3 regions of the Sporosarcina sp. P3 genome follow, and region 2 is predicted to be linked to each of the others. Evidence: predicted binding sites of a transcription regulator. Region 2 holds the regulator's gene; each other region holds the start of a gene.
What was found. The regulator LexA, encoded in region 2, represses DNA repair genes until DNA is damaged. The targets are predictions, from matches to a motif close to CGAACATATGTTCG.
Positions count from the first base shown of each region.

Region 1 (3,291 bases), on a different contig from region 2:
GTCATTTTATCCGCGTACATGATAACGCGTCCATCCGAGTTACGTGCTGCACGTCCAATTGTCTGGATTAACGCACGTTCCGAACGCAAGAAACCTTCTTTATCTGCATCCAAAATTGTGACCAATGAAACTTCCGGTATGTCGATTCCTTCACGCAGTAAGTTGATTCCGATCAGCACGTCATATGTGCCGATACGCAATTCCCGAATAATTTCTGTCCGCTCTAATGTCTTGACGTCGGAATGTAAATATTGAACTTTAATTCCAACATCTTTTAAATAATCCGTTAAGTCTTCGGACATTTTTTTCGTCAAAGTCGTAATCAAGACACGTTCATCTCGCTCGATTCGAAGTTGAATTTCATCCAATAAATCATCAATTTGCCCTTCAATCGGACGCACTTCAATGATTGGATCCAGTAATCCTGTGGGGCGTATGATCTGTTCTATCATTTTGTCTGTATGCTCAATTTCATAAGGTCCTGGCGTTGCAGAAATATACATCGCCTGACGAATATGCTTTTCGAATTCTTCAAACATTAACGGGCGGTTATCCAATGCGGACGGCAAGCGGAAGCCATGTTCCACCAATACCTTTTTACGCGCTTGGTCTCCATTGTACATACCGCGAATCTGCGGTAAAGATACGTGACTCTCGTCTACTACGATCAAAAAGTCATCTGGGAAATAATCAAGCAATGTATAAGGTGTTGCACCTGCTTCACGCAACGTCAAATGTCTGGAATAGTTCTCAATACCGGAACAGAAACCCATCTCTCGCATCATTTCCAAGTCGTAGCGCGTTCGTTGTTCTAAGCGCTGCGCTTCCAGTAATTTATCGTGATCACGTAAATATTTAAGCTGTTCTTCCAACTCAATCTCAATATTTTCAATCGCTTTAAGTAACTTTTCTTCGCGTGTGACGAAGTGAGATCCTGGGAATATGGCTACGTGGTCACGATCACCGATGACTTCACCTGTTAACGCATCCACTTCACGGATCCGTTCGATTTCATCACCAAAGAACTCGAGACGTATACAACGCTCGTCACGTGCCACCGGGAAGACTTCGACTACATCGCCTCTAACACGGAATGTACCACGCGTGAAATTGATGTCATTGCGTTCGTACTGAATGTCCACTAGCGTGCGCAATAATTGATTACGCGGTATTTCCATCCCTTTGCGTAATGAAAAAACCATGTCATTGTATTCTTCTGGCGAACCGAGACCGTAAATACACGAAACAGATGCCACAATCAATACATCATTGCGTTCAAATAATGCACTCGTTGCGGAGTGGCGAAGTTTATCGATTTCATCATTGATGGATGAATCCTTTTCAATAAAAGTATCCGTCTGCGGAACATATGCTTCCGGCTGATAAAAGTCATAGAAGCTGACAAAGTATTCTACTGCATTATCAGGGAAAAACTCTTTGAACTCGCTATATAATTGGCCTGCCAACGTTTTATTGTGGGCAATGACCAGTGTAGGTTTATTAATTTCTGTCAGTACATTAGAAACAGTAAATGTTTTACCTGTACCTGTTGCACCGAGTAATGTCTGATGTTTCTTGCCTTCTTTTATGCCGTTAACAAGGCTGTCAATCGCTTTTGGCTGATCTCCTTGCGGCGTATATGGTGCCTGCAATTGAAATGTTTCGTTCAAATGGTTCCACTCCTCTTCTTAAACACCTGTCCTTCTATTTTACCACAACTAGGGTTTTTTCTAAAGAAATAACGAACGTACGTTTTAAGCTAACTCTCTATGTACTTTATTGTACCCTTGTACTTTGTGAAAGAAACTTGCAACTCAGACATTCCATACAATAAAAAACACTGCCAGGATTTTGCCCTAGCAGTGCCTATGGAAATATTATTTTGTTTTAAGTTTGTATCCATGTTCTTGTGAAATGTCTAGTAATTGCTGTGTATACAGGTCGAATGCTTCTTTGTCATTTTGATCTAGCGCATCGTCAATCAACAGCATGATTCGCGATTGTGTTTGTTCCCAATGAATGTGTTGTAGAAACAGATCCCAATAGATTTCGTTCAGCAGCTTTTCCGCTTGGAGAGAAGTGCTATTGTTACCTACCGCTTTCAAAAATTCAGCATATGAGTTGTTATTATTCATCTCTCTCACCCCTGATACCTTTTAGTAATTATATATGCAATAGAATAGGAATTGCAACCATTATTTTAACTATTCGAACTTTTTAATTACTTCGATATGATTAACACACTGTTTACTAGGTACATATATTCAGATAATTCTGTCACGGGTTTAATTCTTTACTTCAGCAACATTGACTCTTTTACTCACACTATTTTATTTTACCTATTGTCTACCATCATATATCTTTCATTTGCTCTTTAGTTAATCGAATCGTCGCTTCACCTACAATGAGTGCAACAGCCGCAATCAAGACGGGGGTAACACTTAATCCGTACAACGGTAATGCTGCCAGTAATAGAATGATTGCTTGTAGCCAAATCAATTTTCTCACTAACAAACGTACCGCTTTGATTTGCGATTTTTCTTGTTCTTCTGGAAATAGCTGATCCATAGTGAACTCGACGCCGCCTTCAAGTGCCAATATCAATTGAACAGCAGTTGCAAACGCCAATGCTCCTACAAAGATGAACGACACAATCGGTAATGGTATTAAAAACGCACCCAACGCAGATAGCGCCGTTAATCTAACCCACAACCAAAACGTATCATCTGTACGGATAAATGTCCGAACGATTAAGTAATTTTGCACATCTTTACGCTTGAACCTAGAACGTTTCATGGCAATCTTTAACCAGCTGCGCTTACTCACAGATCCAACTAGATGGGGTACTTCCGTGAAGTAATTTGCAAATCGATAGAAACGCATCATACGATTTTGTTCCAATTCAATAAACTGCTCGTAGGGGAACGGAAATTGTTCTGCTTTTTTATCCCAAAACTTCGAATAGAGCATCGCAATCAGTATTCCGATAAAGATTGCCGCCGGACTCCAAGAAAGACCCAATTGAATTGTTAGAAATGTTAAAACTAATCGAAGGAGACGATCCGGCCAAACAAAATCGTGATTCGCAATACGAACATTGTATTCAGTCCTTACAAACAGCCCTTTAAACACTACGATCAGCAACATAACAAGAAGGTAATCCGTGCCTGTCCCTACTTCCGTAGCTTTTAATAAAGGTAATGCAATAACCATAGCAATTAACGGCAAAGGCAGTTGTGAACACGTCGACCAAGTGATGGAACGTCTCATATAGCTCGGCAATTGATTTTC
Region 1 covers NZ_PDZE01000009.1:36,461-39,751, reverse strand. The annotation lists gene uvrB (excinuclease ABC subunit UvrB) at 1-1,670, opposite strand, end outside; gene CSV61_RS11900 (IDEAL domain-containing protein) at 1,878-2,135, opposite strand; gene CSV61_RS11895 (ABC transporter permease) at 2,353-3,291, opposite strand, start outside.
Region 1: a site for LexA is predicted at 1,743-1,756, ahead of uvrB (excinuclease ABC subunit UvrB). Genes of this name have one in related genera too.

Region 2 (3,291 bases):
GCTTTGCTAACCGAATGACCTAAACCATTTAATACGGTTGCAATTTCTTCGTATGTGAGACCTTTGTTACGAAGAGAGACAATTTCTTCTATCGGAAGCTCTAGTCTTTCACGTCCCGGCCCTTGGTCAATATTTCGCAAATTTTTCGATGGATCAAAGCCTCTGTCAACAGCACGCTTCATTCCTCTACGTATCTTTGCATTATGTAGTTTTCGTTGATATTCTTCTACGATTGCAAGAATTTCTAGTAACATTGAATCCATTTCATTCAGCTCTATCGTACCATTTGAATGATTGGTAATTACAGTCGCTTCACTTTTAGCAATTACATGCAAAATCGCAACCCTAGCATTCCCACGTCCTAATCGCGTTTCATCCTGAATGAATACCGCATCCACAGTATCGTTTTGGATTTGATCCAACATGGATAGAAGACCTTCACGATCCATATCATATCCACTTTGCCGATCAGTATAGACTCCCACACATTCATAAGATAGCTCAGTAGCTAATTTTTCAAGTTCTTCCTGCTGTCTTACAATAGATTGTTCTTGTGTTTCTTTTTCTGTACTCACACGGCAGTATATTACACATTTCTTTTCTGTCATTTAGATCCCACTCCAATTTCAGCTACCCGGATATCTGTTTGTTTATTAATTTTAACAGGCACACGTAGTAATTCACCTGAAACGATTTGATCAGTAGGTAATTCGTTTAATGAACGTACTTGTTCGATCCAGTGGGTGGTCGGTATATCTTCTGAGTAGTTAGAAGCCAGCTGCCATAGTGTATCTCCTTCATTAATAACGATTTCCATATAGTGATCTTCCTCCGCAATCTTATCGAATTGAACCCAAGCGAAAGATACACAAACCGCTATTAATACTGCGAAATAATAATTGTTTTTGATAAATTCTTTTATAAACTCCATTGTAACTCCTCCTCTAATTCGTACATTAAGAATACACGTTCGGAATACTTGTTCTTAATTATAAGAGAACGTATGATTCCATGTCAAGTAAAATTAGAACCTTTGTTTGATTAGTAATCGAACACATGTTATACTATATTCAAAATAGTGGTTCAGTATACCATTGCTCGCAAACTAGTAGAAGAGGTGAATTTGTTGAAGAAAATATCAAAAAGACAAGAAGAAATACTTGCTTTCATAAAAGATGAAGTGCGTTTAAAAGGTTATCCCCCTTCCGTTCGTGAAATTGGAGAAGCTGTAGGACTTGCATCAAGTTCTACGGTTCACGGTCACTTATCACGGCTCGAGAGTAAAGGTTTTATACGCAGGGACCCGACAAAACCTCGTGCTATCGAAGTTTTGGATCCAGAAGGGTTAGATGAATTAAAAAATGGCGTTATGCATGTTCCGTTGATTGGTAAAGTTACAGCAGGCAATCCAATTACGACGATTGAAAATATTGAGGAGTACTTCCCATTGCCGGATACATTTGGTTCTTCAGAGGATGAAATTTTTATGTTGGAGATTGTAGGAGATAGCATGATTGAAGCCGGCATCCTAAACGGAGACCGTGTGATTGTTAGACAAACGCACTCTGCAAGCAATGGTGAAATTGTCGTAGCTATGACAGAAGAAGATGAATCAACCGTTAAACGTTTCTTTAAAGAAAAAGATTATTTTAGACTCCAACCAGAAAACTCTTCTATGGAGCCGATCATTGTAGATCAAGTGTCCATTTTAGGAAAAGTAATCGGTGTATTCCGGATGATTCATTAATGATAAAAAAGTGTATCGAGAAACCTCAAGAGGTTTTCGATACACTTTTTCTTTATACCAACTTCTTTTCAAGCAATTGTTCCATTGAATCTAGTACTGCAGATTTCACATGCTCATACGTCAATCCGCCTTGAATATATGCTGTGTATGGCGGTCTGATTGGGCCGTCAGCTGTCAATTCAATACTGGAACCTTGAATGAACGTACCCGCGGCCATAATGACGTCATCTGCATAACCGGGCATGTAGGATGGCTCTGGGGCATATTGCGCGTTAACTGGTGAGTTTTGCTGGATCATCTGACAGAACGCTATCATTTGCTCAGCGTTTAAAAAGTTCACTGATTGAATTAAATCCGTTCGGAGCTCACTGTAATGCGGTGTCGTATCCATACCGAAGCTACCGAAAAATGCCGATGTGAATAACGCACCTTTCACCGCCTGACTGACTGTGTGTGGTGCTAAGAAGAATCCTTGATACATCTCAAGTAACGTATCGAGTGAAGCCCCTGCTTCAGCTCCAAGGCCTGGAGAAGTCATGCGATAAGCACACTTCTCAACCAAGTCTTTCCTGCCTGCAATGTAACCACCTGTTCGGGCAAGTCCACCACCTGGATTTTTTATGAGTGAGCCCGCCATTAGGTCCGCTCCAACTTCTACGGGCTCTTTCATTTCCACGAATTCTCCATAGCAATTATCTACAAAGATCACGACATCTTCTTTTATTTTGCGGATCTCGTTAATAATCGCTTCAATTTCATGAATTCTGAATGATGGATTGCTAGAATAGCCCTTCGAACGTTGGATTGCTACGACTTTCGTCTTCGCCGAAATTGTCTTTTTTGCTTTCTCGTAATCGACAGAACCGTCTTCTTTCAAATCAATATGCTGATAGGAAATGTGGAAATCTTCAAGTGAACCCGTATCTTTACCGTTGCCAGAAATGATAGACTCCAACGTATCGTATGGTTTACCTGTAATATAAAGAAGTTCATCACCTGGTCGCAATACCCCAAACAAGCTAATCGTAATAGCATGCGTGCCCGAAATAATTTGATTTCTTACAAGGCAGTCTTCCGCTCCGAATACATCCGAATACACTTGCTCTAATACATCACGACCACTGTCATCATAACCATAACCTGTTGAACCTGATAAATGAAAATCGCTTACTTGATTTTTTTTGAATGCATGTAAGACTTTTCTTTGATTAAAAAACGCAATTTCTTCTACTTTCCTCACATATGGAGCGATGAGTTCTTCCGCTTTTTGTGATGTAGTGAGTAATTCTTCATTAATGGGTGTCATTTGCATGTGTAGTACCTCATTTCATTTGATCATATTCTATTTTACCAGATGAAGTCTATATACCAAATGAAAGACAACAAAAAAACAGGCAAGCGCCTGTTTATTGTTCATCTTTTAAAATAACTGGTTTTGTAGGAGCATACGTAGAAATAGCATGCTTATAAATAAGCTGTTGTTTACCATCTGTTTCTAATAACACCGTATAATTATCATACGACTTGATAAGACCTTTCAACTG
Region 2 covers NZ_PDZE01000002.1:263,052-266,342, reverse strand. The annotation lists gene CSV61_RS03455 (YneB family resolvase-like protein) at 1-608, opposite strand, end outside; gene yneA (cell division suppressor protein YneA) at 605-931, opposite strand; gene lexA (transcriptional repressor LexA) at 1,127-1,747, shown strand; gene CSV61_RS03440 (methionine gamma-lyase family protein) at 1,800-3,059, opposite strand; gene hfq (RNA chaperone Hfq) at 3,154-3,291, opposite strand, start outside.

Region 3 (3,291 bases), on a different contig from region 2:
ATATTCGCTGCACATAAGGACTACCCGGCTTGAACAGGTCTTGCAGATTGTATTGCCTTCCTGTCTTCGTATCAAACGTCAAAGATTTGACGTAGGTCATTCCATGCGCTCCCCCAGTGAACGAATAGACGATCAAGTTAATACTAAAAAGATCACGCTGATTATTTTTAATTTCATACGTGGCGACCATCTCGACAAGGCTTGGGTCATAGTAATTATTGTCCTCTAGCATTTTATTCATTTCTTTGAACAGTACTTGATTTAGCTTCTGTTGAATTTTTGGATCGCCCAGTTGCGTGATGACAGGATAAGACACATCCACTTTCGGCTTTCTATTTGATATGTGATACGTTTGAATAACAGCAGGGTTTTTCATCATTTCATCCTTCCCAAGACATTTGTTTACTATATGCAAGGGACCGATAGAAAGTTTCTCGCTTTTTTTTGGGTCGTATGATAGGATAAACACTGACTGATATAAGGATGTGAAGTAAAATGATCAATATTACATTACCTAAACCGGACGTAACGATCGTCCGCAGAAAACAAGAAATGGGACCGGATGAAACGCCAATTAAGCCAATCTATGGTTTCATCGATTTTCATGACATTCCACGTGATAAAGGCGGCCTTTTGTTGTTCTTCAACCAAAGTGACGAATTGTTATTCGTAGGAAAAGCACGAAAATTACGTCCGCGTCTGAAAAAGCATTTTGACGATCAAGTGTCTCCATTACGCAATCACCGTGAGGAAGTAGCAAAGATTTCCGCTATCATCATCGATGATCCAATGGAACGTGAGATCTACGAAACATACGTAATCAACACACAGCAAGCTAAATATAACGTAGAAAAAGCATTTTTCAGAGACTGAGCTGTCTGCCCCCGCAGACGGCTTTTATTTTTGGTTAAAAACCATCTGCCTCTTTTGATAATTGGACATCTACCACATCTGCTACATGAATTCTTTCCGTTCCGAATGGATCACGCAGCACAATGGTCATCGTCCGCAAGTCGAGCGCTTCGATCTCCCCTTGATGAAAGCGAACTTCTCCATCATGCCAAGTTTTAATCCACGTCTCCTCACATCTGCGCCAAGCTACTTCAAGTGTCTCTTGCATCGTTTGTAGCTCCCAATCGGTTAACTCGGGCCGTTCTATATACTGATCTTCCCGTTGCCAATCACGTAGTCTCTCGAGGTGTTCAGGCAGCATGAGCGACGTCCACTTCAATTTTCCTCTATCTCGGTTCCTTTCCATTCGATATTCCCCTTTTCCTAAGCGTATGTATGTTCGTATTATACAGAACATACATTCGAAAATCAATGGTAAAAAAAGCCATCGCTTGTAAAGCGATGGCCAAGTGTTTATTTAGGTAATTCGAATGAACCGACAAACACTTCCAGTTCACGCGCCATTTGATTGGTCTGCGTAGAACGTTCTGAAATTTCTTCTATGCTCGCTGTCGTTTGCTCGGCAGCTGCTGCGATATTATTGGTCATGTCTTCAATATTTTGTACAGCGTGCGTCAAGTGCTCGATCAACTGTACCGCTTCCGTTGATTTCACGGCTTCCGACGTCATCAAATTCGAGATGTTCTTGATTTCTTTGACCGTTTCTCCAACTGCTACAGAAATATTACTCAATGACTGAGACGTAAGCTGCACTGTTTCTGTACCTTTTGTGATGTGTTTCGTGTTTTCCGATGTGGAAGTAATAACTTGCTGGATCCGATCAGAAATATCCTTCACTAGCTTCTCTACTTCCAGTACTTCCTGATTTGATTGCTCAGCTAAGTTCCGTACTTCTTCCGCTACTACCGCAAAGCCTTTACCGTGTTCACCTGCACGAGCCGCTTCAATAGAAGCATTCAGCGCGAGTAAATTGGTTTGAGCTGCGATTCCCGCGATGGAACCTGTGATGTTTTGGATCTTCGTCGTAGATTCAACCAAGTTTTGGATTGTATCTCCAACTTCTTGTGATCCATTTCGAATTAATTCCATATCATGGCTAATTTCTTCTGCGCGTTTTGCGCCTTCTAATGCAATCTTCATCGTTTCATTGGAGTTAACGAGCATTGAGTCAGCGCTTTGTTTCGTATTGTTCAAACCACTTGCTAATCCCGTGAGAATACTCGTTGCGTGCTCCGCAGTTGAGGTACCATCTGTAACAGCTGTGACGACTTCTTCGATATTGTGCGCAACCATCGTAATCGCTTCACGCATTTCAGAAAGCGATGCAGAAGTTTCCCCTGCGTTTTCGGATAAATGCTGCGATGTCGTATTCATCGTCGTGATCATGTCTTGTAGGTTCACCGTCATACGATTCAGCGTACGAGCCAAGTCGCCCACTTCGTCTTGTGACTTCACTTCTGTCGGTTGAACCGCCAAGTTACCATCCGCAATTTGCTTCGCCTGCTCAATTAAACTCGTGATCGGCTTCGTTTTTCTGCGAATGAGGAATCCTGTTCCAATTGAAGCAAGTATCATAGGAATAATACTGATCAAGATTCCGTCGCGTACAACATCCCAAGTACGATGTTTAACGATATTGGCATCGAAATCAATTACGCTGACTGCGATGATTTCTTTACTCGCATCTTGATCTTCATGTATTGGCGCATAACCTGAAAGCCGCTCCATACCGCCATACTCGTAAGGCTGAGAGTACGTTGAATGTCGATGTTCGAGTAGATCCGCAATCGCTTCTTCGTCTAAATGAAACTGGTCTCCCGGCTTAAATCCTTTTGCTTTCAGATTATCGTCGAGGGCAATAATTTTTCCATCCAAATCCAAAATATATTGTGTTTCAAATATATTTTTATGTTCAGTCGTCCAATTTAGCGTCTTTCCAAGTTCATCTTGTGTTTCAACGTCACCAGCCATTGCCTTTTCCATATCACCAGGTCGAATCAATCCCGTAGTAATATTGGCACAGCCGTACGCTTCAATTCCTGCCGCATCATACAGTTTGTCATAAGCAGTCTTATATGTAGCCAGTGATGTAATAGCCAACATCACCACCAGGATTCCAGCTATAATAGAACCTAGCTGAAATGTTAACGAATCTCTAACTTTCATCAAACCTTATGCCCACCCTTCATATTTGGTTTATCTAGTTCATTCGTTGTCTTTATCATACTCTATCAGTCTACAATTAAAAAGAAGAAAATGAAAAACTCTTTAATATTTAAATTATTATGTGAAATGTAGGTATTATTATCGTGTCACAACGGGGTGATTTCATATATAATATTGTATGATGAATAGTATATAAACATAAAGTTTCTTAAA
Region 3 covers NZ_PDZE01000006.1:21,987-25,277, forward strand. The annotation lists gene CSV61_RS09010 (DUF3298 and DUF4163 domain-containing protein) at 1-379, opposite strand, end outside; gene CSV61_RS09015 (nucleotide excision repair endonuclease) at 496-873, shown strand; gene CSV61_RS09020 (YolD-like family protein) at 908-1,258, opposite strand; gene CSV61_RS09025 (methyl-accepting chemotaxis protein) at 1,366-3,078, opposite strand.
Region 3: a site for LexA is predicted at 1,281-1,294, ahead of CSV61_RS09020 (YolD-like family protein). Genes of this name have one in related genera too.